3 regions of the Streptomyces sp. NBC_00667 genome follow, and region 1 is predicted to be linked to each of the others. Evidence: riboswitches for the same ligand, from Rfam matches in the RefSeq annotation. Region 1 holds a riboswitch; each other region holds the start of a gene.
The links. A riboswitch is a leader RNA that binds a small molecule or an ion and turns the genes downstream of it on or off. The one in region 1 is predicted to bind cyclic di-AMP.

Region 1 (7,055 bases):
CGGACCTTCTCGTACGGGATCCGGGCGTGGTGGATCGCCGAGGAGTCGTACTCGGGCAGGCCCAGCGCGATCGCGGCGACGGTGGTCACCGAACCGGCGAGGCCCACCAGGGTGCGGGCCCGGCCCAGCGGCACGGTCTGCGAGGCCAGGTCGAGTGCCGCTTCGACGTCGGCCCGTATGGCGGCGACCTGCGCCCCGGTCGGCGGGTCGCTGACGACGCCGTCCACCACCAGGTGCCGTTCGGTCATCCGGACGCAGCCCACGTCCACGGAGCGGGCCGCCTCGACGTGCTCCGAGCCGACCACGAACTCGGTGGAGCCTCCGCCGATGTCCACGACCAGGAACGGCCGCTCCAGGTCGGTGCGGCCCGTCAGCTCCGCGGTGGCGCCGGTGAAGGAGAACTCCGCCTCCTGGTCGCCGGTGATCACCTCGGGCTCCACGCCCAGGATGTCCAGCACCCCCCGGACGAACTCCTCGCGGTTCTCGGCGTCCCGCGAGGCCGACGTGGCCACGAAACGCACCCGCTCGGCGCCCAGTTCCCCGATGACCGCCGCGTACTCGCGGCAGGCCGCGAACGTGCGCTCCAGCGCCTCCGGGGCCAGCCGGCCCGTCTCGTCCACGCCCTGGCCGAGCCGGACGATGGTCATCCGGCGGTCCAGCTCCACGAGCTCACCCGTCGCCGGGTCGCAGTCGGCGACCAGCAGGCGGATGGAGTTCGTACCGCAGTCGATGCCTGCCACCCGGGTCACTGCGACGACTCCTTCTCCCCCGTGCACGGCGTGACGCACGGCCCCTTGGCCCACCACTCGGGCAGCATCGCCAGCGCCTCGTCGCCGAACGGGTTCACCCCGGGCCCGGCCGCCAGCGAGTGGCCGACCAGGACGTGCAGGCACTTCACCCGGTCCGGCATGCCACCGGCGCTCGGGAAGCCCTGGAGCACCTCGATGGCGTCGCGGCGGGTGATGTAGTCCTCGTGCGCGGCCCGGTAGGCGGCGGCCAGCTCGGGGTCCTCGGCGAGCCGGGCCTGCATCTCCCGCATCACGCCGTTGGCCTCCAGCGTGCCGATCGCACCGGCGGCGCGCGGGCAGGTCAGGTAGTACAGCGTCGGGAAGGGGGTGCCGTCGGGGAGCCGGGGCGCGGTCTCCACGACGTCCGGCTGCCCGCAGGGGCAGCGGTGGGCGATGGCGCGCAGGCCGCGCGGCGGGCGGCCGAGCTGCTGCTCGAACGCCTCGATGTCCGCGGCGGTCGGCTCGGTGCGGTCGGTCTGGGGCGGGGGCGTCTGCATGCCTGGAGTGCGTCTCTTCGTTTCGTATGGGTGGTCTGGGTCAGTCGCCGGGCCGGTCGGCCTTGTCGACGCCGTCCCAGACGTTCGAGTACCAGGGCCGGTCGGAGCCGGCCTGCCCGGTGCGGCGGTGTTCGGCGGCCTCGGCCCCGGGGTCGTTCATGATGTAGCCGATCTCGCCCGGCCGCAGGAAGTGCAGGTGCTTGCGCGCCTGCTGCTCGGCGTAGGCCGGGTCCTGCCAGCGGGCCTTCTCGTCGCGCAGCTGTTCGAGGCGCTTGCGCGCGCCGTCGGCGGCCCGCTGCTGGTCCGCGATCTCCGAGCGCTGGGACACGTACTGGCGCATCGGGTACGCGAGGGCGACGACCAGCGTACAGAGGACGAGCACCAGCAGCGCCGCCCGGCCGGTGAGCCGGCTGCGGCGGACCTGGCGGCGCGACTGCGAGCGGTAGACGTGGGCGGCGGTCCGCTCACCGAGCTGCTTGAGCCTCGTCGCGGTCGAGAAGGTGGAGAACCGATCCCGGTTCCCGGCCATGGCCCCGCCTCCCCTGCGCCCGCACTACGCAATACGTCCCCGCACACGGTACGGGACCGAGTGCGGGGACGTACGGAGGCAAGAGGGTAATTACCCCTCGCCCTCACACCTGTCTGCCGTGCCTACTGGTCCGCGGAGCGGAACCGCGGGAACGCCGAGCGGCCCGCGTACACGGCGGCGTCGTCGAGGATCTCCTCGATGCGCAGCAGCTGGTTGTACTTGGCGACGCGGTCCGAGCGGGCCGGGGCGCCGGTCTTGATCTGGCCGCAGTTCACGGCGACGGCGAGGTCGGCGATGGTGACGTCCTCGGTCTCGCCGGAGCGGTGCGACATCATGCACTTGAAGCCGTTGCGCTGCGCCATCTCGACCGCGTCCAGCGTCTCGGTCAGCGAACCGATCTGGTTGACCTTGACGAGCAGGGCGTTCGCGGAGCCCTCCTCGATGCCGCGGGCCAGACGCTCCGGGTTGGTGACGAAGAGGTCGTCGCCGACGATCTGGACCTTGGAGCCCAGGCGGTCGGTGACGGTCTTCCAGCCGGCCCAGTCGTCCTCGAACAGCGGGTCCTCGATGGAGACGAGCGGGTACGCCTCGACGAGCTCGGCGTAGTACTCGGTCATCTCGGCGGCCGAGCGGGACTGGCCCTCGAACTCGTACTTGCCGTCCTTGTAGAACTCGGACGCGGCGACGTCGAGCGCGAGCGCGATGTCCTTGCCCGGGGTGTAGCCGGCCTGCTTGATGGCCTCGACGATGAGGTCGAGCGCGGCGCGGTTGGACTCCAGGTTCGGGGCGAAGCCGCCCTCGTCGCCGAGGCCGGTGGAGAGGCCCTTGGTGTGCAGGACCTTCTTGAGGGTGTGGTAGACCTCCGCGCCCCAGCGCAGCGCCTCGGAGAAGGACTCCGCGCCGATCGGGGCGATCATGAACTCCTGGATGTCGACGTTGGAGTCGGCGTGCGACCCACCGTTGAGGATGTTCATCATCGGGACGGGCAGCAGGTGCGCGTTCGGGCCGCCGAGGTAGCGGAAGAGCGGCAGGTCCGAGGCCTCGGACGCGGCGTGCGCGACGGCGAGGGAGACGCCGAGGATGGCGTTGGCGCCGAGGGAGCCCTTGTTGTCGGTGGCGTCCAGGTCGAACATGGCCTGGTCGATCAGCCGCTGCTCGGTGGCGTCGTAGCCGACGAGCTCCGGGCCGATCTGCTCGATGACGGCGAGGACGGCCTTCTCGACACCCTTGCCCATGTAACGGTTGGGGTCACCGTCACGGAGCTCGATGGCCTCGAATGCACCGGTGGAGGCGCCGGACGGGACTGCAGCACGGCCGGTGCTGCCATCGTCGAGGCCCACCTCGACCTCGACCGTGGGGTTGCCTCGGGAGTCCAGGATTTCCCGGGCTACGACGACGTCGATGGACGGCACGAGCATCTCCTTCTGGGATGTGACGCTGGGTGTGCGGTGGCGGGGGACCGTGGGACGGCCCTGCCGACTAGAGCCTAACCGGCTCCGGGCACTGGACCGGCCGACCGCCCGGCCCCTGGGACGAAAAACCGGCCGGACACCCGTTTTCCGGGACAAAGGGACCACCCTTCGGCCCCGGTTCCGGGCGCACCCGTACGCGCACGCGCCACCGCCCGGCGCGTGGGGGGTACGCGCCGGGCGGTGGTCGGATTCGGTGTTACCCGATGGTTCAGCTGAGCTTCAGCTTCTGGCCCGGGAAGATCAGGTCGGCGTCGGACACGATGTCCTTGTTCAGCTCGAACAGCTTCTCCCAGCCACCCTTGACGCCGTTCACCTCGGCGATGGTGCCCAGGGTGTCGCCCTCCTTGACCTCGTACGAGCCGTTGCCCGTCTTCGGGGCCTCGGTCTTCGGGGCGGCCTTCGGGGCGGCCTTCGGAGCCGGGGCGGCCTCGGAGCGCTCGGAGCGGGTGACCGGGGCCTCGGGCCGCTTGGTCTCCTTCTTCGGCGCCGGGGCGGCCTTGGTCTCGGTCTTCGGCTTCGGCTTGGGGGCCTCGGCCGCGCCGCCGCCGCTGTACGAGGAGTTCGACAGGCCCACGCCGCAGGACGGCCACGCGCCCTTGCCCTGGCCCTTGAGGACCTTCTCGGCGATGGCTATCTGCTGGGACTTCGAGGCCTGGTTGGCCTGCGCGGCGTACGCCTTGCCGCCGTAGGCGGCCCAGGTGGAGGACGAGAACTGCAGGCCGCCGTAGTAACCGTTGCCGGTGTTGATGGCCCAGTTGCCGCCGGACTCGCAGGCCGCGACGCGGTCCCACTCGGAGGCGGTCGCGGCGCTCGCGGAGCCGGCTGCCATGAGCGGCGCGGCGACGGCGACACCGGCGACGCCGGCGAGCGTGACGATGCGGGTGGTCCGCTCAATGGCCGTGGCGCGGCGGTGCTTGCCCTTGCCGGAAAGCAGCATGGAGTTTCTCCTCACCGACGCCTGCGAGGTGAGCTGTCGGGTTCGGGCGAGTGAGTTGCCCGGCCGCGCGACCAGCGCGCGGCTTAACCCCTAGCCGGTTCCATGACCGTCTCTCAACGGCCGTTCCCGGCGCCTACCTTGGTTCCCCCGCTCCTGCCTTCGGCGCTTTACGCGACGACTGTTCTCTCCGTCCGCCGGCAGGATTCGGCGATGCGGTCGAAGAGGCTCGCGGTGGCGAGCGATTCAGAAGGTAGACAGGTCTCTCCCCGATGTTCAACGAGGGACATCGGGGAGAAATCGACCTGCTTGCGTTCCGCTTAGGGGCGTTTTCGCAGGTGAGGGCGGGGTTTGCGGGAGCTTCGGTACGAGACACGCCAGTTGACCGGAAGAGACGCATGTCTCACTTGCGGATAACGGGCATTCAGGTCTTTACGGCCGCCCGAAGTGCCCGTTATTTCTTGGTTAGATCCAGATTCTGACCGGGCTTGATGAGGTCGGCGTCGTTGCCGATGACCTGCTCGTTGGCCTCGTAGAGCGCGTTCCAGCCCCCCTTGAGCCCCTGGGCGTCCGCGATGGCGGCCAGGCTGTCGCCCGCCTTCACCGTGTACGTGGGCTCCGACGCGGCGTCAGGCGCTGCGGGCGTCTCGACCGCGGCCGGGCCGCGGTGCTTGCCGCCGCCCGTCGTCACGGAGTCGGCCGCGGGCGCGTTCGGCGTGGCGGACGGGGTCCCGGCCGCCGGGGCGGCGGGCGTGGAGGGCGTCGCGGACGGGGACGGCGTGGCGGGGGCCCCCGGGGTGGCCGGGGTGGACGGAGTGCCCGGCGTGGCCGGGGTGCCCGGGAGAGCGGGCGTCACCGGCGCGGTGGCGTTCGGGTCGCCCGGCAGCGTCGGCGTCGGCGTCGCGGGGTCCGGGTCGGGCATGACGGGCAGTCCGCTGTTGGGCGCGAGCGGCGCGATGGGCAGCGTGAACGGCGCCGTGGCGGACGGGCCCGGAGCTGCCGGGGCAGGGGCGGCCGGGGTGGGCGCACCGAAGTCGGTGGCGGGGTCGGCCGAGCCGGTGCCCGGCACCGCGGCCTCGGGACGCGAGGGGCTGGGGGCGACCTGCCGCGGGGAGCCGAGGGCGCCCGGGTCCACGTCGGCGGCGGGGCCGTCCTTGACGAGACCGGACGACGCCGCGCACAGCGGCCACGCCTGGGGGCCCTGCGAGGCGAGCACCCGCTCGCCGACGGCTATCTGCTGGGACCGGCTGGCGAGGTCGGGGCGCTTCGCGAATTCGAGCCCGCCGGCGTTGTTCCACTGCTCCTGGGTGAACTGGAGCCCGCCGTAGGCCCCGCTGCCGGAGTTGGCGCTCCAGGTACCGCCGCTCTCACACTCGGCGACGCTGTCCCACGTGGAGGTGTCCGCTGCCGAGGCGTTGGTGGCCGCGAGCAGCGGCAGTGCCAGCGCGGAGCCCGTGACTCCGGCGGTTACGACCAGGGCGGGTACCTGGCGGGGGCGTCTGTGGCGGCCGTTCCCGGAACGCATGTAGTGCACCTTTCGCATAACGGCGGGGTAACGGCAGAACCTAGCCGCCTTCGAACGCATGTCACAAGTTCGGCCGGTAACTGACTTCGGGTCAGGCGGCGCCCGGTGGCGCCCTCACTTGTTTCGGGGTGTGAAGCGGACCGGAAGGGTGCGCAGGCCACGCATGATCAGTCCACCGCGCCAGCGCAGGTCCGCAGGCGGAACAGCCAGTTCCAGATCTGGCAGACGCATCAGCAAACTCGCGAGGGCGGTCTGCCCTTCGAGCCGGGCGAGCGGGGCGCCGAGGCAGTAGTGGATCCCGTGGCCGTACCCGAGGTGCTGATTGTCACTGCGGGACAGGTCCAGGGTGTCCGGATCCGCGAACCGCTCGGGGTCGCGGTCGGCGGCCGCGAGGACCACCAGGACCGGGTCGCCGGCGGCGATGTGCCGACCGCCGAGGAGGAACGGCTCGGTGGCGAAGCGCCAGGTCGCCAGCTCCACCGGGCCGTCGTAGCGCAGGAGTTCCTCGACACCCGTGGCCAGCAGGGCGCTCTCGCCGGCGGCGAGCGAGGTCTGCAGGCGCTCGCGCTGACCGGGGTTCATGAAAAGGGCATGCAGCCCATTGCCGATCAAATTCACAGTCGTCTCGAAACCGGCGAACAACAGGATGAAAGCCATCGCCGTGGCCTCCGCCTCCGTCAGGTGGTCACCGTGATCGCTGGCGCGGATCAGGTCCGAGATGAGGTCGTCGCCCAGATCATCCCTTTTGCGGTGGATGAGTTCGCCGAGGTACGTCCGCATCTGCTTGACCGAGCGGGCCACACCGCCGCGCGGCCCGCCGCCGTGCCGGATCATCATCCCGGCCCAGTCCCGGAAGTCGTCCTGGTCCTCGCGCGGGACGCCGAGCATCTCGCAGATGGCGTAGATGGGGAGCGGGAAGGCGAACTCGTGGATGAGGTCCGCCTCACCCCTGCTCTCGAACTGCTCGATGAGGTGGTCGGTCAGCTCCTGTACCCGCGGGGTGAACTCGGCGACCCTGCGCGGGGTGAAGGCCTTCGACACCAGCCGCCGCAGCCGGGTGTGGTCCGGCGGGTCGATGTTCAGCAGGTGCGTCATCAGCTCCGCCTTGCGCTCACCCGGGATCCCGGTCTTGCCCTTGGCGTGCGCCGGCTCCGCGTGGTGCGCCGGGTTCTTGCTGAGCCGCTGGTCGGCGAGGGCCTGACGGGCATCCGCGTAGCGCGTCACCAGCCAGGCCTCGACCCCGCTGGGCAGCTTGGTCCGGTGCACGGGCGCGTGCTCGCGCAGCCAGGCGTACGCCGGATACGGGTCGG
Region 2 (7,055 bases), 2.9 Mb from region 1:
CCGCCGGGCGCTGCACGACGTCCTGGACGCCCAGCTCGCCGACCTCACCCGCTTCGACTGCCAGCCCCTGCCCGGGCTGCTGGCCGAAAAGCTCCTTTCCTACAGCCCCCACCTGGACCGGGTCTTCTTCGGCAACAGCGGCACCGAAGCGGTGGAGACCGCCCTCAAGTTCGCCCGGTACGCCACCGGACGCCCCAGGGTCCTCTACTGCGACCACGCTTTCCACGGCCTGACCGCCGGCTCCCTCTCGATCAACGGCGAGGGTGGCTTCCGCGACGGCTTCGCCCCGCTGCTGCCCGACACCCGGATCCCGCTCGGCGACCTGGCCGCGCTGGAGCGGGAGCTGAAAGCGGGCGACGTGGCCGCCTTCGTCGTGGAGCCCATCCAGGGCAAGGGGGTCCTCGCGCCCCCGCCCGGGTTCCTGCTCGCCGCACAGGACCTGCTGCGCCGCCACAAGGCGCTGCTGATCGCCGACGAGGTGCAGACCGGCCTCGGGCGAACCGGGGAGTTCTACGCGTACCAGCACGAGCCGGGCCTGGAACCGGACCTGGTGTGCGTGGCCAAGGCCCTTTCCGGGGGCTACGTCCCGGTCGGGGCGACCCTCGGCAGGGACTGGATCTTCAAGAAGGTCTACTCCTCCATGGACCGGGTGCTGGTGCACTCCGCCAGCTTCGGCTCCAACGCGCAGGCGATGGCGGCCGGGCTGGCGGTGCTCACCGTCATGGAGGACGAGGGGATCGTGGCCAACGCCCGCGCGACGGGCGACCTGCTGCGCGGACGGCTCGCGGCGCTGGTGGACGAGTACGAGCTGCTCCACGAGGTGCGCGGGCGCGGACTGATGATCGGCATCGAGTTCGGCCGGCCGTCCTCCCTGGGTCTGCGCAGCCGTTGGACGATGCTCCAGGCGGCCCGCAAGGGGCTCTTCGCGCAGATGGTCGTGGTCCCGCTGCTCCAGAAGCACCGGATCCTCACGCAGGTCTCCGGAGACCACCTGGAGGTCATCAAGCTGATCCCGCCGCTGATCGTGGACGAGGCGGATGTGGACCGGTTCGTCACCGCCTTCCGCGAGGTCATGGACGAGGCGCACGGCGGGGGCGCCCTGATGTGGGACTTCGGCAGGACGCTGGTGAAGCAGGCCGTCGGCAACCGCTGACGGCCTGCCCCGGTCGTCTTGGCCGGTCCAGGCCAGGGGAGCGGCCGGCCGCCCGAGCAGCCGGTGGGTCGAGCCGCCGGTCAGTCGAGGAGCCGGTCCCTCAGCCGGCCGAGGGTCGCGGGCGTGAGCCCGAGCCCCTCGGCCAGGTAGGGCCCCACCCCGCCCCACGTCGCGTCGATCGTCTCGAACGCCGTGGTCAGGAACTCGGCGCGGGCGTCGAAGAGCGGGGCCAGCAGCTCCATCACCTCGGGGGAGCGGGCGTCGGGGGAGTCGTCGGTGCGGCGCACCCGATAGCGGTTGTGCGGGGCGTTCGACTCCAGGTAGTCCGCCACGATCGCCTCGCGCTCGACCCCGAGGGCGAGCAGGGTGACGGCTATCGACAGACCGGCCCGGTCCTTGCCGGCCGCGCAGTGCATCAGGGCCGGGACGCTGTCCTCGGCGAGCGCGTGGACGACCCGGCTGTGCTCGGCCGTCCGGTCCCTGATGATCGTCCGGTACGAGTTCTGCATCCGGGCGGCGGCCCTTCCCTCGCCCAGGAGACCCCGGAGCTGCCCCAGATCGCCGTCGCGGACCATTTTCCAGAACTCCCGGCCGTCCGCCGGGTCCGTCAGGGGAATGTTCACGTTCCGCACGCCGGGCAGATCGACGTCCGGCCCTTCCAGCGCGTGATCGGCACCGTTGCGGAAGTCGAAAACGGTGTGCAGACCGAGTGAGGTCAGGAATTCCACATCGTTTTCGGTGGCATGTGCCAGATGTCCGCTTCGGAAGAGAAGTCCCGACCTGACCCTCCGTCCGTCGGTGGTCGGCAGGCCACCCACATCGCGGAAATTGCGCACTCCGGACAGTTCGGGCCCCGTGGGCGGGTTGGCGGCTATCTGCTGGGTCACGGAACGGATCCTCCGCATCGTCGTGGGCCGTCGCGGCCGGGGTGGTGGCCGTGGGCTGCCGGGTCGTGTCGCGCTGTCCGAATTGGGCGGGTTGGGGCCAACTTGCCATATCCGGGGGCGAGATCGCGCCGGACGCCGTGAGCCAGATCATACGGTGACCGAGCGTGCCTGATCGCGGAACGCGAATTCCCTTGTCGCCGCGGCCGTTGGGGGAGCGGAATGGACGCAGGGTGACGGGAATTCAGCCGGCTCCTCATATCTGCTATTCCGTCAGGGAATTCATGGCTTGTTGTGCACTGCCCCGCTGGATTACCTTCGCGATCGATCCGGGTGGACCGCCGAATCCTGCCGCCGCCCGGGAACCGCACCCGACTATTCACGCGCGCGGCAGGAGCGGGGGAACCAGGTAAGCCGCTGTTCCGGATCTTCCCGCCGGAACGGCTCGGGGTGAAGTCGTACGTCGCCGCTGTGCGTACGACCGGACATCTCCAGTCCGAACCCGACAGCTCACCTCGCAGGCGACGGAGAGGAATTCGTCATGCCCGCAAAAGGCAAGCACCGCCGACCGAAGTCCCGTGCCATCCCCCGCGGACTGGCCGCAGCCGGTACCGGCGGCGCAGCGCTCGCGCTGCCGCTGATGGGTGCCGCCGGCGCCCACGCCGTCCCCGCAGCCGCCCACACCGCGCTGCCCGTCCAGGCCCCGCAGCTCCCGGTGTCCGTGCAGGCCGCGCCCGCCGCCGCTCCGGCCGCCGCCCCCGGCGTCTACACCGTCGTCCCCGGCGACTACCTGTCGAAGATCGCCGCCGAGCGCCACGTGTCCGGCGGCTGGCAGCGGCTGTACGCCGACAACCGCGAGGCCGTCGGCGCGGATCCCTCCCTCATCCACCCGGGGCTGCGGCTGACGCTCGGCGGGCACGGTGACCGCACCCCCGCCAAGCCGGCTTCCCGTGTCGCGGGCACTGCCCCGGCTCCGGACACCTCCGAGCGGTCCTCCGCCGGGGCCCATGCGTCCTCCGAGGCCGGCTCCGGCAGCGGTTCCGCGGCCGAGCAGCCCGACGCCCCGTCCACGCAGGACTCCGGCTCCTCCACCGGCGCCGTGACGGCGTCCGGATTCGTCGCCCCGGTCAGCGGCGGGACCTCCACCCCGTACAAGCAGGCGGGCAGCATGTGGTCCTCCGGTTACCACACCGGTGTCGACTTCATCGCGAGCACCGGCACCAGCGTCAAGGCGGTCGGCGCCGGCACCGTGGTCACGGCGGGCTGGGGCGGTGCGTACGGGAACGAGGTCGTGATCCGGCACGCCGACGGCAAGTACTCCCAGTACGGCCACCTCTCCCAGCTGTCCGTCTCGGTCGGCCAGAGCGTCACCGCCGGACAGCAGATCGGGCTCTCCGGCGCCACCGGCAACGTGACCGGCCCGCACCTCCACTTCGAGATCCGCACCGGTCCGTCCTACGGCTCGGACATCGACCCGCTCGCCTACCTGCGCTCGAAGGGCGTCAGCATCTGACGCACCGCGGGACGGGGACGCCCGGACGCGTGAGGCCGGAACCCCGAAAGAGGTCCCGGCCTCACGCGTTTCTTATTCCTCATGTGCATCGTGGCGTAGATCACGGTCCGTCAAACCCTCATTACGTTGGCGTAGGTCGCCCGCGGGGGTGAAGGATGTGGTGCTGTGGCAGCGACGAAGACGACACTCAAGACCATCGGTTCGTACGCGGCGATCGGGGACAGCTTCACCGAGGGAGTAGGGGACCCGGGACCCGGGGATTCGTATCTCGGCTGGGCGGACCGGCTCGCCGTGCTCCTGGCCGATCAGCGGGAAGAACACGATTTCCGGTACGCGAACCTGGCCGTCCGGGGGAAGGTGCTCGACCAGATCGTGGCCGACCAGGTGCCGAGGGCCAAGGCCCTCGCGCCCGACCTGGTCACCTTCTGCGCGGGGGGCAACGACATCATCCGTCCGGGGACCGACCCGGACGACGTGGCCGAGCGCTTCGAGGCGGCCGTGGCCGACCTCACCGGCTCCGTCGGCCAGGTCATGATCACGACCGGGTTCGACACCCGGGGGGTGCCGGTCCTCAAGCACCTGCGCGGCAAGGTGGCGACGTACAGCGCACATGTGCGCGCCATCGCCGACCGGTACGACTGCCCGGTACTCGACCTCTGGTCGCTCAAGTCCGTACAGGACCGGCGGGCCTGGGACACCGACCGGCTGCACCTGTCACCCGAAGGACACACCCGGGTCGCGCTGCGCGCCGCCCAGGTGCTCGGCCTCGACGTACCCGCCGACCCCGACCAGCCGTGGCCGCCGGAGCGGCCGCGCGGTTCGGTGGACGTGACGCGGGACAACATCCAGTGGGCGCGCGAGCACCTGGTTCCCTGGATCGGGCGGCGGCTGCGCGGCGAGTCCTCCGGGGACCACGTCGCGGCGAAGCGGCCGGACCTGCTGCCGTTGTAGGGGGCGGGGCGGGGCGGACCTGCCGCGTCGCAGGGCGTGGTCGGCGGGGTCGGCGGGGGTCGGGCGCGACACGCCGGGGGACGCAAGCGGAATCCCCGGGGGCCGGTGTGCGTTGGGATGGTCGTAGACATCTACGACCGTCCAGCCCCCATCCTCCCAGGAGGCGCCTTGTCCGACTCCCGTCCCCTGCGTCCCCGGCTGCGCGCCCTGCGGCCCGAAGCCTTCGGCGCGGACCCGTCCGGTGCCCGGCTGGAGCGGATCCTGCGCTCGCCGAACTTCGCCGATGGAGTCTTCCAGAACCCGGTGGGGGCCCGGACCAGGCCTTCCGGTTCCATGGCGGAGTTCGCCAAGATCTACTTCCACAAGGAGCAGCGCCTGCGGCGCAGCCCGGGTGCACCCGTCCCGGTGTACCCGACGACCCTGGCCGAGCTCGCCAAGCCGCCGGCGAGCAGACTGCGGCTGACCTGGATGGGGCACTCCAGCGTCCTCGCCGAGATCGACGGCCGCCGCGTGCTGTTCGACCCGGTCTGGGGCGAGCGGTGTTCCCCCTTCCCCTTCGCCGGGCCCAAGCGGCTGCACCCGGTGCCGGTACCGCTGGCCTCGCTCGGGGAGGTCGACGTCGTGGTGATCTCGCACGACCACTACGACCACCTCGACCTCCCGACGATCAAGGCGCTCGCCGGTACGGACACGGTCTTCGCCGTCCCGCTCGGCGTCGGCGCCCACTTGGAGCGCTGGGGCGTCCCCGCGGAACGGCTGCGCGAGCTGGACTGGAACGAGAGCACCAAGGTCGCCGGGCTCTCCCTCACCGCCACCCCCGCCCGGCACTTCTGCGGACGCGGCCTGCGCAACCAGCAGTTCACCCTGTGGGCGTCCTGGGTCGTCCAGGGCGACGCGCACCGGATCTACCACAGCGGTGACACGGGCTACTTCCCCGGCTTCCAGGAGATCGGCGCCGCGCACGGGCCGTTCGACGCCACCATGATCCAGATCGGGGCGTACTCCGAGTACTGGCCCGACATCCACATGACCCCCGAGGAGGGCATGCGCGCCCACCTCGACCTCCAGGGCGGCACCCCGCACGGCACGATGCTGCCGATCCACTGGGGCACCTTCAACCTGGCCCCGCACCCGTGGGACGAGCCCGGCGAGGGCACCTTCGCCGCGGCGGAGGCGGCCGGTGCGGCGATCGCCCTGCCGGTACCCGGCCAGCCCTTCGAGCCGGGAGCCGCCGACGCGCCTGCCGAGCCGTGGTGGCGCCCCTTCGTCGCGAACGCCGCCCCGGTGACGGCACCCGCCGCCCGTCCGGCCGCCGCCAGGTCGAAGCCCGCGCTGCCGCACGAGGAGCCGGAGTCGGTGGGCTCGTAACGGCCACGCGCCGCCGCCGGTGACCGCACGGCGCCGACGGCGGATTCGGGCGGCCGTACGAGCGCTCCTTCCCAGGCGGTAAGACCCCGGTGAAGTTGCCCAACTGGCGGCCCGGGGTGGGACCGTGCGGTCTAGCGTGGGTATCCGGTGATCAACACCGGGCCTTGGCAGTGCCGGGGGCCCGGAAGCCCCACGTACCGAGGACCCCGATGTCCGGATACCGCGCCGCCCGCCACGCTCCGTCGAGACTCGCCGCCACCGGCCCCGGCCGGCAGTTACGCCCCCAGTTGGTCCGGGCCGCCGTCCTGCCCACGCTCGCCGCCGGGCTCAGCGGCGCCGCCGCCGTGATCTTCACCCTGCAGCTCGGTGGCGGTGCGGGCACCCGCGACCCCCGGCTGTGGCCGGCACTCACCGGCTGCGGGCTGCTCGTCGTCGGTGCGCTCGCCGCAGCCCTGCTCGGGGGCCGGCGCGCGGCGAAGGCCGTACGCGAACGGTGCGAGGCGCTGCGCCGCTCCAGCCTCCGCGGCCGCCAGGAACTGCGGGCGGCCGCAGACCGGCTGGAGCGGGGCGAGGCCCCGCCCCGTCCGGTGCCCGGCGGTCCGGGCGGGATCCCGCCGGGCACCGACCCCGCGGGCGTGGACGAGTTCTGGCTGCTCGCGCAGGAGCTGCGCGGCGCCCGTGAGCAGGCGCACCAAGTCCTCGTACGGCTGGCCGGACAGGCCGCCGCCCCGTCCGACAGCGACCGCAAGGTCGAGGTCTTCGTCAACCTGGCGCGCCGGCTCCAGTCCCTCGTGCACCGCGAGATCTCCCTGCTGGACGACCTCGAAGACACGGTCGAGGACCCGGACCTGCTCAAAGAGCTCTTCCACGTCGACCACTTGGCCACCCGGATCCGGCGCCACGCCGAGAACCTCGCCGTGCTCGGCGGCGCCGCCTCCCGGCGGCAGTGGACCCGGCCCATCGACCTGAGCGAGGTGCTGCGGTCCTCCGTAGCGGAGGTCGAGCAGTACACCCGGGTCAAGGTGGTGCCCCCGGCGGGCGGCACCGTGCGCGGACACGCCGTCGCCGACGTCGTCCACCTGCTGGCCGAGCTCATCGAGAACGCCACCGTCTTCTCCGCCCCCGACACCGACGTGGTGGTGCGCGCCGAACGCGTCACCGCAGGGATCGCGGTCGAGGTGGAGGA
Region 3 (7,055 bases), 2.2 Mb from region 1:
CGCTGGACCGCCTGGCGAAGCTCGTCGCCGAGGGCCTCGAGGAGCTCCCGGAGACGGTCTGACCCCGTCCCCGGCCCTTCGGGTCGTCCTGCGCGGTGGAGCCGCGGCCCCCGGACCACCGGGCGCCGCGGCTCCGCTGCTTTCCGGCCGCAATTCCCGCGCGTCCTTCGGCCCGCATTTCAGCCACGGGAAATAACCGGCCGCTCGCGCATTCACCCCACCGGGGCAGGGAAATTCCCATTCCGCGCAGCCGGGGCCGGTGCCGAGAATGACCGGATACCTTTGTATACGGCCACTGTTAATGTCGGCCGCTCCCCGTGTTTACGGCAGGTTGCGAAGTCCTCACGCGCGTATCGCGCAGCCGGTAGCATCCGGCCGCACGTTCCACGTGCAGCCCGGTCAGCGTCCGGGCGCGCTCGGCGTCGCCCCGCACCACCGCGTCCACGATCGCGCCGTGCTCCGCCCAGGAGTCGGCCGGCCGGGCCGGGGGCCGCACCACGTACATCCAGGCGATCTTGTGCCGGGTCTGGGTCAGCACGGAGATCAGCCCGGGGCTGGCCGAGGCCTGCGCGAGCGTTTCGTGGAACCAGCCGCCCAGGGCGCGCAGGTCCTCCCCCCGCCCGTTCCTGGCCCGTTCGCGGCCCAGCCGGACCAGCCCGCGCAGCACCTTGAGGTGCCCTTCGGTCCGCCTGCGGGCGGCCCTCGCCGCGGCGAGCGGTTCCAGCAGCGCCCGCAGCTCCAGCAGGTCCGCCGCCTCCTGCTCGGTCGGCTCGGCGACACAGGCTCCCGCGTGCCGGCGGGTGGTGACGAACCCCTCCGCCTCCAGGGTGCGCAGCGCCTCGCGGACGGGGACGCGCGAGACTCCGTACCGGCGGGCGAGGACCTCCTCGGTCAGCCTGCCGCCCGGTTCGAAGACCCCGGAGACGATGTCGTCACGAATTGCGGTGCATACCGCGTGCGCGGGAATACGCAAGACCGGACTCCGCTCTCATTCCGACTGCCGGCTACCGGCGTTACCGCCACGACCGTACTGCGACTCTATTGCAACACACGACGATTTCCGAGAACGGCCGGAAATACGAAACATTTGCCGGGCAGCCGGAGAAGCGGGGCAGGAGGCGCAGGACGCGCGAGGCGGTGATACGCGCAAGGCCCCGGCTCGGTGAGCCGGGGCCTTGGACGGAAGCGGTGCGGTGCGGTGCGGTCAGACGCTGACGCCGTGCGAGCGCAGGTACGCCACCGGGTCGATGTCCGTGCCGTACGTGGCACCGGTACGGGCCTCGAAGTGCAGGTGCGGGCCGCTGGAGTTGCCCGTGGAGCCCGAGAGGCCGATCTGCTGACCGGGGGTGACCTGCTCGCCGACGGAGACGCTCAGCGAGGACATGTGTCCGTACTGGGTGTAGGTGCCGTCGTTGTGCTTGATGACCACGTTGTTTCCGTAGGCGCCACCCCAGCCGGCCTCGACGACGGTGCCCGCGCCCACGGCGTGGACGGTGGTGCCGGAGGCGGCGTGGAAGTCGATGCCCGTGTGGCTGCCGGAGGACCACATGCCGCCGCCCGCCTTGTACTGCGTGCTGACGTACGAGCCGTCGACCGGGGCCACGAAGGTGTTGAGGCGCTTGCGCTCCTCCTCGCGGGCCGCCCGCTCGGCGGCGTCACGCTCGGCCTTGGCCTTGGCCTCGGCGAGGCGCTTGGCCTCGGCGGCGCGGGTCTTGGCCTCGGCTTCGGCCTGCGCCTTGGCGGCGGCGACCTCGGCGGCACGGTTCTGGGACTCGGCCTGGGTGTGGATCTCGTTCTGGAGGTCCTCGGCGACGACCACGGCGCCGAGGCCGGTGTCCTCGATCGAGGGGGCCACGGCCTTGTCCGCGGCGAACGCGGGACCGGCCAGGGTGCCGACGACGCCAGTGGTGGCGAGGGCGGCTATGCCGGCGTAACCGGCGGTCTTGCGGCTCAGACGACTGGAACCACGGTGCTTACCGGCGGCACGACTGCCAAACGCCATGAAGGGTTTGATCCTTTCCTTCCCTCTCGCCTACCGGGTTAGCTGACGGGTTCGGAGCAGGAAGGTCTCCTACGGGCCCCTCTTGCGAGGTGGTCCGATTCACCCCAGGGACGCATGTGGGTCCCCGGCTCCCCAGGCTCGCGCCTGACGGGGACTCGGCGATCGCTGTCCGGTGCCGCGGGTGCGGCGGGCACAACTGACGGACAGCACGGCCGACGCTAGGCGGATCATCAGTCAATCTCCAAACAGACACGCCTTTTTGTTACCTACGCCACACCACATTCGATCAACCACACCACCAAACAGACAAAAAGGGACTCCGGCGGACAAGCCGCCGGAGTCCCCTGCACCAATCGGGCACGTGCTCCCGTCAGTTGGTGACGACGGTGACCTCACCGATCCCGAGGGCCCGGACGGACTCCTCGATCTGCGCCGCGTCACCGACCAGGACCGTGACCAGCCGCTCCACCGGGAACGCGGCGACGGCCGCCGAGGTCGCCTCCACCGTGCCGGTCGCGGCGAGCTGCGCGTACAACCGCGCCTGGTAGTCGTCCGGGAGCTCCTGCTCGACCTGGTCGGCCAGGGTTCCCGCGACCGAGGCCGCCGTCTCGAACTTCAACGGGGCCACCCCCACCAGGTTCTGCACCGCGACGTCCCGTTCGGCGTCGGTCAGGCCGCCCTCCGCGAGGGTGCGCAGCACCGTCCAGAGGTCGTCCAGCGCCGGGCCGGTGTTGGGCGTGTCCACCGAGCCGCTGATGGCGAGCATCGAGGCGCCCTTGCCGTCGGCGGTCGAACGCAGCACCTGGGCGAAGGCGCGCACGCCGTAGGTGTACCCCTTCTCCTCGCGCAGCACCTTGTCCAGGCGGGAGGTGAGGGTGCCGCCCAGGCAGTACGTGCCGAGCACCTGGGCCGCCCAGACGCGGTCGTGCCGGTCCGGGCCGATGCGGCCGATGAGCAGCTGCGTCTGGACCGCGCCGGGCCGGTCCACGATGACCACGCGGCCGGTGTCGTCGGCGGTCACCGGGGGCACGGGCAGCGGCGCGGCGCTGTCGCCGGTCCAGCCGCCCAGGGTGTCCGCGAGGACCGCGTCGAGGTCGATGCCGGTCAGGTCGCCGACGACCACCGCGGTGGCGGTGGAGGGGCGCACGTGGGCCTCGTAGAAGGCGCGTACGGCCGCGGAGTCGATCCGGGCCACCGTCTCCTCGGTGCCCTGGCGGGGCCGGGACATCCGCAGGGCAGCCGGGAAGAGCTCCTTGGAGAGCTCCTTCGCGGCGCGGCGCTGCGGGTTGGCCAGCTCGTGCGGGATCTCGTCGAGCCGGTTGCGCACCAGCCGGTCGACCTCGCCGTCCGCGAAGGCGGGGGCGCGCAGCGCCTCGGCGACCAGGCCGAGGGCCTTGGCCAGGCGGGAGGCCGGGACCTCCAGGGAGACCCGGATGCCCGGGTGGTCGGCGTGTGCGTCGAGCGTGGCGCCGCAGCGCTCCAGCTCGGCGGCGAACTCCTCGGCGGAGTGCTTGTCGGTGCCCTCCGACAGGGCGCGGGCCATGATGGTGGCCACGCCGTCCAGGCCCTCGGGCTCCGCGTCCAGCGGGGCGGCGAGGTTGATCTCGACGGCGATCACCTGCTGGCCCGGGCGGTGGCACCGCAGCAGGGTCAGGCCGTTGGGCAGCGAACCGCGCTCGGGGGCCGGGAAGGCCCAGGGCTTGGCCTCGCCGGCCTGCGGCTGCGGGTGGAGGGTCATCGTGACGGCTGCGGTGTCGCTCACTGCTCCGCCCCTTCGTTCTCGGTCTCGTCGGTCTCGTCGGACTCCGCAGAGAGCGGCTCGTACACGAGCACCGCGCGGTTGTCGGGGCGCAGCCGGGCCGCGGCCACGGCCTGTACTTCCTCGGCGGTGACGTCGAGGACGCGCTGGACGGCGGTCAGGGCGAGCTGCGGGTCGCCGAACAGGACCGCGTAGCGGCACAGTTCGTCGGCGCGGCCGGCCACCGTGCTCAGCCGGTCCAGCCACTCGCGCTCCAGCTGCGCCTGTGCGCGCTCCATCTCCTCGGCCGTCGGGCCCTCGGCGGCGAACCGCGCGAGTTCCTCGTCGACCGCCGCCTCGATGGCGGGCACCTCGATCCCGCTGGAGGTCTTCACGTCCAGCCAGCCCAGGGAGGGCGCGCCCGCGAGCCGCAGCAGGCCGAAGCCGGCCGCGACGGCGCTCTGGTCGCGCCGGACCAGGCGGTTGTGGAGGCGGGAGGACTCGCCGCCGCCCAGGATGGTCAGCGCCACGTCGGCGGCGTCGCACTCGCGGGTGCCGTCGTGCGGGAGCCGGTAGGCGGCCATCAGCGCGCGGGCCGGGACCTCCTCGACGATCTCCTCGCGGAGCTGGCCGCCCATGACCTCGGGCAGCGCGCCGTCGCGCGGCGGCTGCTTGCCGTCGTGCGCGGGAATGGTGCCGAAGTACTTCTCGATCCAGGCGAGCGTCTGCTCCGGGTCGATGTCGCCGACCACCGACAGGACGGCGTTGTTGGGCGCGTAGTACGTGCGGAAGAAGGTGCGGGCGTCCTCGAGGGAGGCGGCGTCCAGGTCGGCCATCGAGCCGATGGGCGTGTGGTGGTAGGGGTGGCCCTCCGGGTAGGCGAGGGCGGTCAGCTTCTCGAACGCGGTGCCGTAGGGGACGTTGTCGTACCGCTGGCGGCGCTCGTTCTTGACGACGTCGCGCTGGTTCTCCATGGACTCCTCGTCCAGGGCGGCCAGCAGCGAGCCCATGCGGTCCGCCTCCAGCCACAGCGCGAGCTCCAGCTGGTGGGCGGGCATCGTCTCGAAGTAGTTGGTGCGCTCGAAGCTGGTGGTGCCGTTGAGCGAACCGCCGGCGCCCTGGACGAGCTCGAAGTGCCCGTTGCCCGGTACGCTCGCCGAGCCCTGGAACATCAGGTGCTCGAAGAGGTGAGCCAGACCGGTCCGCCCCTTGACTTCGTGGCGGGAGCCGACGTCGTACCAGAGGCAGACGGCGGCGACCGGAGTCAGGTGATCCTCGGAAAGCACCACGCGCAGGCCGTTGGCCAGCCGGTGCTCGGTCGCTGTCAGGCCGCCGGAGCCGGCCTGAGCTGTGGCCGTGTGACCCATGGGCATGTGGTCCCTTCGATCGCGATGCAGAGATTTCTGTCAGACCTGCCACTGTATGCAAGCGCGTCGGCAACCGGAGAAGTTCCCGGGTTCCCCCGCCCGGGGCTCCGTCCGGGGGGACCCCAGGGCCGGAGTCGGCGTTGTCGGTGCCACGGGCCACAATGGTCCGCGTCGACGTCGACACCGGGCGAAACCGGTCGGATCCCCGGCCGGACCGTCGGCCGGACCGGCAGACTCCGTACGAACCCGCCAGACCAGACCGCCTGACCTACCCGCCAGACCAGACCGCCAGACCCCGAGTACACCCTTTCTTGGTTAAGGAGCCGCGCAGCGATGGCCCGCCGCAGCACGAAGACCCCGCCGCCGGAGGATTTCGAGGAGAAGATCCTCGACATCGACGTCGTCGACGAAATGCAGGGCTCCTTCCTCGAGTACGCGTACTCGGTGATCTACTCCCGTGCCCTGCCGGACGCCCGCGACGGCATGAAGCCGGTGCACCGGCGCATCGTCTACCAGATGAACGAGATGGGCCTGCGCCCCGACCGCGGGTACGTCAAGTGCGCCCGCGTCGTCGGCGAGGTCATGGGCAAGCTGCACCCGCACGGCGACGCGTCGATCTACGACGCCCTCGTACGCATGGCGCAGCCCTTCTCGATGCGGCTGCCGCTCGTGGACGGCCACGGCAACTTCGGTTCGCTCGGCAACGACGACCCGCCGGCCGCCATGCGTTACACCGAGTGCAAGATGGCCGACGCCACGTCACTGATGACGGAGTCGATCGACGAGGACACCGTCGACTTCGCCGCCAACTACGACGGCCAGGAGCGCGAGCCGGTGGCGCTGCCCGCCGCCTACCCGAACCTGCTGGTCAACGGCGCCTCCGGGATCGCGGTCGGCATGGCCACCAACATGCCGCCGCACAACCTCGGCGAGGTCATCGCCGCCGCCCGGCACTTGATCCGGTACCCGCAGGGGGACCTGGAGGCGCTGATGCGCTTCGTGCCGGGCCCCGACCTGCCGACCGGCGGACGGATCGTGGGACTGTCCGGCATCAAGGACGCCTACGAGAACGGCCGCGGGACGTTCAAGATCCGCGCGACGGTGGCCGTGGAGAACGTGACCGCCCGCCGCAAGGGCCTGGTCGTCACCGAACTGCCCTTCACGGTCGGCCCCGAGAAGGTCATCGCGAAGATCAAGGACCTCGTCGGTTCGAAGAAGCTCCAGGGCATCGCCGACGTCAAGGACCTCACCGACCGCTCGCACGGCCTGCGCCTGGTCATCGAGATCAAGAACGGCTTCCACCCGGAGGCCGTACTGGAGCAGCTCTACAAGCTGACGCCGATGGAGGAGTCCTTCGGCATCAACAACGTCGCGCTGGTCGACGGACAGCCGCTGACGCTGGGCCTCAAGGAGCTGCTGGAGGTCTACCTCGACCACCGCTTCGAGGTCGTACGGCGGCGCAGCGAGTTCCGCCGGGGCAAGCGGCGCGACCGCCTGCACCTGGTCGAGGGCCTGCTGGTGGCCCTCATCGACATCGACGAGGTCATCCGGATCATCCGGGACAGCGACAACTCGGCTCAGGCCAAGGAACGGCTGATCGAGCGGTTCTCCCTGAGCGAGATCCAGACCCAGTACATCCTGGACACCCCGCTGCGCCGGCTCACCCGCTTCGACCGGATCGAGCTGGAGTCCGAGCGCGACCGGCTGACGGGCGAGATCGACGAGCTGACCGGGATCCTGGAGTCCGACAGCGAGCTGCGCAAGCTGGTCTCCTCCGAACTGGCCGCCGTCGCGAAGAAGTTCTCCACCGAACGGCGTACGGTCCTGCTGGAGTCGGGTGCCGCGCCGGTCGGGGCGGTTCCGCTGGAGGTCGCGGACGACCCCTGCCGGGTGCTGCTGTCCTCGACGGGGCTGCTGGCGCGTACGGTGACCGCCGAGCCGCTGCCGC

Region 2: it holds a riboswitch for cyclic di-AMP, as region 1 does, so the genes downstream of both, OHA81_RS26305 (LysM peptidoglycan-binding domain-containing M23 family metallopeptidase) here and OHA81_RS13445 (transglycosylase family protein) in region 1, are expected to answer to the same signal.
Region 3: it holds a riboswitch for cyclic di-AMP, as region 1 does, so the genes downstream of both, OHA81_RS23730 (M23 family metallopeptidase) here and OHA81_RS13445 (transglycosylase family protein) in region 1, are expected to answer to the same signal.

The regions. Positions count from the first base shown of each region.
Region 1 is NZ_CP109022.1:2,885,131-2,892,185, forward strand. It holds gene OHA81_RS13425 (Ppx/GppA phosphatase family protein) at 1-749, opposite strand, end outside; gene OHA81_RS13430 (DUF501 domain-containing protein) at 746-1,285, opposite strand; gene OHA81_RS13435 (FtsB family cell division protein) at 1,326-1,814, opposite strand; gene eno (phosphopyruvate hydratase) at 1,937-3,232, opposite strand; gene OHA81_RS13445 (transglycosylase family protein) at 3,495-4,223, opposite strand; cyclic di-AMP (ydaO/yuaA leader) riboswitch at 4,227-4,398, opposite strand; gene OHA81_RS13450 (LysM peptidoglycan-binding domain-containing protein) at 4,675-5,745, opposite strand; gene OHA81_RS13455 (cytochrome P450 family protein) at 5,860-7,055, opposite strand, start outside.
Region 2 is NZ_CP109022.1:5,749,703-5,756,757, forward strand. It holds gene OHA81_RS26295 (aspartate aminotransferase family protein) at 1-1,153, shown strand, start outside; gene OHA81_RS26300 (tyrosine-protein phosphatase) at 1,234-2,040, opposite strand; cyclic di-AMP (ydaO/yuaA leader) riboswitch at 2,400-2,576, shown strand; gene OHA81_RS26305 (LysM peptidoglycan-binding domain-containing M23 family metallopeptidase) at 2,579-3,550, shown strand; gene OHA81_RS26310 (SGNH/GDSL hydrolase family protein) at 3,716-4,501, shown strand; gene OHA81_RS26315 (MBL fold metallo-hydrolase) at 4,670-5,869, shown strand; gene OHA81_RS26320 (ATP-binding protein) at 6,079-7,055, shown strand, end outside.
Region 3 is NZ_CP109022.1:5,117,921-5,124,975, reverse strand. It holds gene OHA81_RS23740 (HPr family phosphocarrier protein) at 1-62, shown strand, start outside; gene OHA81_RS23735 (GntR family transcriptional regulator) at 299-973, opposite strand; gene OHA81_RS23730 (M23 family metallopeptidase) at 1,205-2,002, opposite strand; cyclic di-AMP (ydaO/yuaA leader) riboswitch at 2,015-2,173, opposite strand; gene OHA81_RS23725 (M16 family metallopeptidase) at 2,373-3,740, opposite strand; gene OHA81_RS23720 (M16 family metallopeptidase) at 3,761-5,107, opposite strand; gene OHA81_RS23715 (DNA gyrase/topoisomerase IV subunit A) at 5,441-7,055, shown strand, end outside.